Regions from separate parts of the Faecalibacterium sp. An192 genome, predicted to be linked through region 2. Evidence: predicted binding sites of a transcription regulator. Region 2 holds the regulator's gene; the other holds the start of a gene.
What was found. Region 2 encodes Rex, which represses fermentation and respiration genes when NADH is low (regulators of the CRP and FNR family bind a similar motif). Its sites were predicted from a motif close to ATTGTTAANNNNTTAACAAT; they were not measured.

Region 1 (3,380 bases), on a different contig from region 2:
GCGCTCGCTGTGGCCCACGATGACGTACTCCACGCCCAGGTCCACCAGCATGTCGGCGCTGATCTCGCCGGTGAAGGCGCCCGACTTCTCAAAGTGGACGTTCTCGGCGCCCACGTGGATGTTGGTGCCCTTGGTCTTGGCCACGGCGGTCACCAGGTCGGTGAAGGGGGTGCAGATGACCACCTCGCAGGTGGCATCCTTGACGGCGGGGATCAGCTCGTCGATCAGCTGAGCAGCCTCGGTGGCGGTCTTGTTCATCTTCCAGTTGCCGGCAATGATAGCCTTGCGCTTTGCCTTATCCATAATCGTATTCTCCTTGTCTTTCCCAGGGTCGGCCTCCAAAAGCCGCCCAAAAATAAAAGGGCGCGGCGGCGTGTCGCCGCCGCACCCATCACATCTTTGTGAAAAGCGACTGCCTTATGCGTTCTGAATGACCGCGATGCCGGGCAGATCCTTGCCCTCCAGGTACTCCAGGGAGGCGCCGCCGCCGGTGGAGATGTGGGTCATCTTGTCGCCCAGGCCCATCTGCTGGACGGCTGCTGCGCTGTCGCCGCCGCCGATGACGGTGGTAGCCTCGCTCTCAGCCATAGCCTTGGCCACAGCCAGGGTGCCGGCTGCCAGGGTGGGGTTCTCGAACACGCCCATGGGGCCGTTCCAGACGACGGTCTTGGAGGACTTGACGGCGTCGGCGAAGAGCTTCATGGTCTCGGGGCCGATGTCGCAGCCTTCCATGTCGGAGGGCATGTTGGTGACCGGGAAGACAGCGGTCTCAACCGGTGCGTCAATGGGATCGGGGAAAGCCTTGACACAGACAGTGTCGATGGGCAGCAGCAGCTTGACGCCCTTGGCCTTGGCCTTCTCCATCATCTCCTTGCAGTAGTCGATCTTGGAGTCATCGCACAGGCTCTGGCCGATCTCGTAGCCCTGAGCCTTGATGAAGGTGTAAGCCATGCCGCCGCCGATGATCAGGGTATCCACCTTCTCCAGCAGGTTGGAGATGACGTTCAGCTTGTCGGCCACCTTGGCGCCGCCCAGAATGGCGGTGAAGGGACGGACAGGATCGTTCACGGCGTTGCCCAGGTAGCGGATCTCCTTCTCCATCAGGTAGCCAACAGCGGTATCCTTGATGTAGTCGGTGACGCCGGCGGTGGAGCAGTGTGCGCGATGGCAGCTGCCGAAGGCGTCGTCCACGTAAGCGTCAGCCAGGCTGGCCAGCTCCTCCGAGAAGGCGGCCACGTTCTTGGTCTCCTCCTTGCGGAAGCGGGTGTTCTGCAGCAGGACCACGTCGCCGTTGTTCATGGCAGCGACAGCGGCCTTGGCGTTCTCGCCCACGACGTTGTCGTCGTCAGCGAAGACAACTTCCTTGCCCAGCTTGGCGCTCAGAGCCTTGGCGACGGGGGCCAGGCTGAACTTGGCCTCGGGGCCGTTCTTGGGTTTGCCCAGGTGGCTGCACAGGATCACCTTTGCGCCATCGTTCACCAGCTTCTGGATGGTGGGCATGGCCGCATTGATGCGGTTCTCATTGGTGATGACGCCGTCCTTCATGGGGACGTTGAAATCGCAGCGGACAAGAACCTTCTTGCCGCAGTAATTCTGATCGTCGATGGTCTTCTTACCTAAACCCATTGTTCTAAACTCCTCTCAAATCCTTTTGTTTGCCTGAAGTGAGTTTTGTCATCGTCGGGTCTCCCCGTGGATAGTTCTATTATATACAATTCAGCGGCCCAAAGCAAGCAGTTCTTTGATAATTCATTGGCAAACATGCTCCAATGGAGCAAAAAATGCATTCTGGGTGCTTTTGGGAAAAACAGACTTGTCAAGAACGGAGCTCCGGGTCTATAATAGGCTCAAGCAGCCGGCTCCACATCCAGCGTGTCGGACGAACGACACACGCACCGCAAAACCGCGCGCTCAGCCTTACGGCCCTACCTCCTGCCGGGAATGTCCTGTCGGTGGCCGGCCTGTATGCGGATGCTGACCGGGCCGGCGGCGAAGCCGAATATTGACAGGCTGGCATACAAAGGAGGAACACTTGTATGGATAAACCCGTTCTGGTCGTACTGGCTGCCGGTATGGGCAGCCGCTACGGCGGCATGAAGCAGCTGGACCCGGTTGGTCCTTCCGGGCAGCTGATCATCGACTATTCGATTTTTGACGCCCGCCGGGCCGGCTTTGAGAAGGTCATCTTCATCATCCGGCAGGAATTCGAGGCGGATTTCCGCAAGGCCATCGGGGACCGTCTGTCCCGCCTGATGGAGGTGGAGTACGCCTACCAGTCCCTGGACGACCTGCCCGCCCCCTACACCGCCCCCGAGGGCCGCACCAAGCCCTTCGGCACCGGCCAGGCGGTGCTCAGCGCCCGGAACCTGATTCACGGACCCTTCGCCGTCATCAACTCGGACGACTACTACGGCCCCGAGGCCTTCCGCGTGATGTATGAGTACCTGTCCACCCACGCCGACACCCAGCAGTACCAGTACTGCATGGTGGGCTACCAGGTCAAGAACACCGTCACCAAGAACGGCAGCGTCTCCCGCGGCGTCTGCGTCGTGGGCAGCGACGGGATGCTGGAGAGCGTCACCGAGCGGACCAAGATCGTCCAGGACAAGGACGGCGTCATCCGGTACGCCGACGGGGACGGCTGGGTAGACCTGCCCGGCGACACCCTGGTGAGCATGGGCATCTGGGGCCTGACCGCCAGCTTCATGCAGGAGGCACAGGACCGGTTCTCCGGCTTCCTGGCCGAGAGCCTGCCCAAGGATCCCATGAAGTGCGAGTACTTCCTGCCCACCATCATCTCCGATCTGATCGGCGAGGGCAAAGCCCAGGTTCGGATGCTCCACAGCACCGACAAGTGGTACGGCGTCACCTATCGGGAGGATAAGCCCGGTGTCATGGCCGCTCTGGCCCGTCTGACTGAGGAGGGCCTCTACCCCGTTCAGTTCTAACCTTTCCACTCCATAAAAATACCGCGCATCCCTCACCGTCCGGCGGCGGGAGATGCGCGGTTTTCTTTTTGTCTTGTTCAGCCCTGGCGGGCGGCCAGAATTTCCTCACAGCTGAGGCCGTATTTGCGGGCGATGTCCTTGGCATAGCTGAGGCCGTCGGGGGTGGCGCGGATCACCCGGTAACTGCGGGTGCCGTCGGCGATGTTCTCCATCTGGGCCACCAGGTTGTCAATGCAGCCGGTGCGGCCGGGGGTGGCGTTGAAGCGGTCCACCTCCTGGGTCAGCTCATGGATATGGGTCACATAGACCCCGCCGCAGCCCATCACCGCAATGGCCGACAGCACTTCCCCGGCGATATAGCCGCCCTCCAGCAGGCTGGTGGAGCTGAAGCTCTCGTCCATCAGCAGCAGGTCCTCCTTTGTCAGCAGGTGG
Region 2 (3,380 bases):
CGCATATCTTGCTGTGCTGCGGAAGGCTGTTTGTGACCCTTTGCCGAAATATCCAAACTTGCCACAAAAAGTTGTGCAACTTGTACACAACACGGCTTTGTACAAATTTGACAGAAATACGGGGTCTGAACTTTTGAAAATACTGATATATTAGCGACTTTCCCGGGATACAACTGGTATTTCAGTTGAAAAAGGCAAAATAAAACGCCGCAGGAACGTGCTGCGGCGCAGTGTAAACCGGGGGCAAAATTTGTGCGGGAAAGCGGGTTTTCGCCCTCCCGGCAGCCCTGGAAAAGGATGGGCCCCTTCCGCTTTGCCGCCGGGGCAGCCCGGACAGCCGAAAAGAAGGGGCCGGAAAAGAGAACCATTCTTGTGAAAAAGATGACAAATAAAATTCGCTTTGGAACGGCGCAAAGAGAAAGATTTCACCGCCGGGCGGCATAGAAGGCCCGCCGCTCCCGGAAGTAGCACTGGGGGCACATGCTGACGTACTGGACGTCGTTTTCCATGTCGATGGCCACCTGTTCGCCCTCAAAGACGAACTTCCCGCCCACCTTGCGGGCGTTGCAGATGGCCTTGCGGCCGCAGGAGCAGATGGTTTTCATCTCCTCGATGGTGTGGGCCAGCTCCATCAGACGGGTGGAGCCAGGGAACCCCTTGAGGGAGAAATCACTCCGCAGGCCGTAGCAGATGACGGGGACCCCCAGGTCCACCGTCACCATAAACAGCTGCTCCGCCTGGGCCGGGGTGAAAAACTGGCTCTCGTCGCACAGGACGCAGGCCAGGGGCGCGTCGTGGGCGGCGCGGTCGGCCTCCACCGCAGCAAACACGTCGTCGCCGGGGAGGATCAGCAGGTCGGCGGCCCGGCGAACGCCCAGCCGGCTGACCAGGTCGCTGCCGCCCTTGGAGTCCACCTGAGGTTTGAGGATCAGCACCCGCATCCCCTGTTCTTCGTAGTTGTGGGCCACCTGCATCAGGGCGGTGCTCTTGCCGCTGTTCATGGCGCCATAGCGGAAATATAACTTAGCCATAGAATTCCTTTTTATAAAATCGTTGTATGCACAAAGCCGCCCCGCCCGCCACAGGCGGACAGGGCAGAATCTTGGATGCAGAAAATCGAAGGCTTTTGATTTGAGACTTTAAAAAGTAAGGGCGGTCAGTCCCCGTTGCGCAGACGGTAGCCCAAACTCATGAGGCTGTCGCCCAGGTGGACGTTCTCCACCACCGCGTCCGGGAAGGGAACCGACAGGTCGTAGTGGGAGAAGTTCCAGTAACCCCGGATGCCCAGCTGAACCAGCCGGCCGCTGATTTCCTCGGCGCCGCTGCGGGGCAGGCAGAGGACCGCGACCTGGGGGTGATGCTCGGCGCAGAAGGCGTCCAGATCGTCCAGGTGGCGGATGGGGATGCCGCTGATGGTCTGGCCCATCAGTTCGGGCTTGACGTCAAAGGCGGCAATCAGGCTGAAACCATTGTTGTTGTTGGCAATGAAGCTGCTGACGGCGGTGCCCAGACGGCCGCAGCCAAACAGGATGGCGGGCAGACGCTCGCCGTTGCCGAACAGAAGTCCTTCCAGAATGGCCAGCAGGTTGTCCACCGAGTAGCCGATGCCCTGGCGGCCGTTGACGTCGCCGATGCAGTTGAAGTCCTGACGGACCTGGGAGGCGGTGGTGCCCATCTGGGCAGCCAGCTCTCGGGAAGAGATGCTGGTGATGTTGGCATCCTTCAGGGCTCGGAGATAGCGGTAATATTTGGGCAGGCGCCGGATGACCGGTACCGAAGCCTTGACGGACGGATTCATGGCAGAACCTCCTCTTGCATTTACCTGAAATTTTGGATAACTTGGCAGGAAAAAGGAAACATTTCTCTCTATAAGTATACGACATTTGCTGAGAATGTCAAACCCTTGTCAATGTTTTTGACAAAATTTTAAATTTTGGTGGGATTCCTCTGTCTTATACAGACAAAATCAATGGGTTTTAACCCAAACAAGACAAATTGCTTCCCAAAAGAAAGCAGAGAAAAAGCCTCTGCGCTGCGGCAGAGGCCAAAACCCGGTCAGGATTCGATCTGACGGTAGAGCCAGCGCATGGCGTCGGACAGACCGCCCAGCTCGTCGATGAGCCCCTCCTCCACGGCGCGGCGGCCGTCCAGCACGGTGCCCATGTCCAGCACCAGCTCCCCGGTGTGGAGCATCAGCTCATTGAAGCGGTCGGCGGTCATCCGGCTGTGGCGGGTGACAAAGCCGGTGATCCGCTCCTGCATCTGCTCAAACCAGCGCATGGTCTGGGGCACCCCCAGAATCATCCCGGAGTGGCGGACCGGGTGGACGGTCATGGTGGCGGTGGGAACGATGAAACTGCGCTGGGCACTCACCGCCAGGGGAATGCCGATGGAATGCCCGCCCCCCAGCACCAGGGTGGCGGTGGGTTTGGACAGGCTGGCGATCAGCTCGGCCAGGGCCAGCCCAGCCTCTACGTCCCCGCCCACCGTGTTGAGCAAAACCAAAAGACCCTCAATGGCGGGGTCCTCCTGGACGGCCACCAGCTGGGGGATGACGTGTTCGTATTTGGTGGTTTTCTGGCCCTGGGGGGCCTCCACATGGCCCTCGATCTGTCCGATCACGGTCAGGCAGTGGATGGCATGGGGGCCTTTGGTCAGGTTGACGGTGCCCATCTCCTGAATCTGGCTTTGCTCAAAGGCCCGGCGCTCGGTGTCCTCGCCGCTGCCGGGTGCAGGAGCCTCGTCCGCCGGAGCTTCGGCGGCGTGCTTTTTCTTTTTCTTCTCCATAGGTTGAAACAGCCCTCCTTTTTCTGCTGGGGTGTATCTGAGAATGCAAACATGCTGAACCCTTCGCCCCAAAGGGGTAGCTGCGCTTTGGAGCAAAATGGGAGATGTTTTCAGATACATCCTAGGTTGCCCCGTCCGGGGGACGGTCATGCAGGCAGGGCAGGGGGGCTTTATCAGAGGAACCGATGGTTCCCTGATTTTACTATTAAAAAAATTTGTAGATAGCTTCAAAAAAATTGAGAACAAGGCTTGCATCTGGGCCGGTGGGCGGATACAATAGGAACATGCCGCCTGTCGGCATAGGTATTTCTGCGTGATAAAGAGGAGGAAAAACATGAAACGTGAAACATTCGGCTCGCGGCTGGGATTCATCCTGGTCAGTGCGGGCTGTGCGATCGGAATAGGAAACGTTTGGAAGTTTCCGTGGATGGCCGGCGCCAACGGCGGCGGCGTGTTCGTGCTGTTCTACCTGCTGTTCCTGGTGATTATGGGCGTGCCCGTCCTGACCATGGAGCTGGCGGTGGGCCGTGCCAGCCGCAAGAGCGCTGTGCTGGCCTACAAGGCCCTCGAGCCCAAAAAGAGCAAGTGGCACA

Region 1: B5F27_RS08315 (phosphoglycerate kinase) is a predicted target of Rex. The motif match lies at 1,741-1,760, and genes of this name have one in related genera.

Annotation. Positions count from the first base shown of each region.
Region 1 covers NZ_NFKB01000022.1:30,398-33,777, reverse strand. Annotated here, with positions in the region: gene tpiA (triose-phosphate isomerase) at 1-303, opposite strand, end outside; gene B5F27_RS08315 (phosphoglycerate kinase) at 418-1,626, opposite strand; gene B5F27_RS08310 (sugar phosphate nucleotidyltransferase) at 2,037-2,948, shown strand; gene B5F27_RS08305 (hypothetical protein) at 3,026-3,380, opposite strand, start outside.
Region 2 covers NZ_NFKB01000031.1:31,771-35,150, forward strand. Annotated here, with positions in the region: gene B5F27_RS10300 (thymidine kinase) at 426-1,031, opposite strand; gene B5F27_RS10305 (redox-sensing transcriptional repressor Rex) at 1,157-1,798, opposite strand; gene B5F27_RS10310 (ATP-dependent Clp protease proteolytic subunit) at 2,056-2,673, opposite strand; gene B5F27_RS10315 (sodium-dependent transporter) at 3,122-3,380, shown strand, end outside.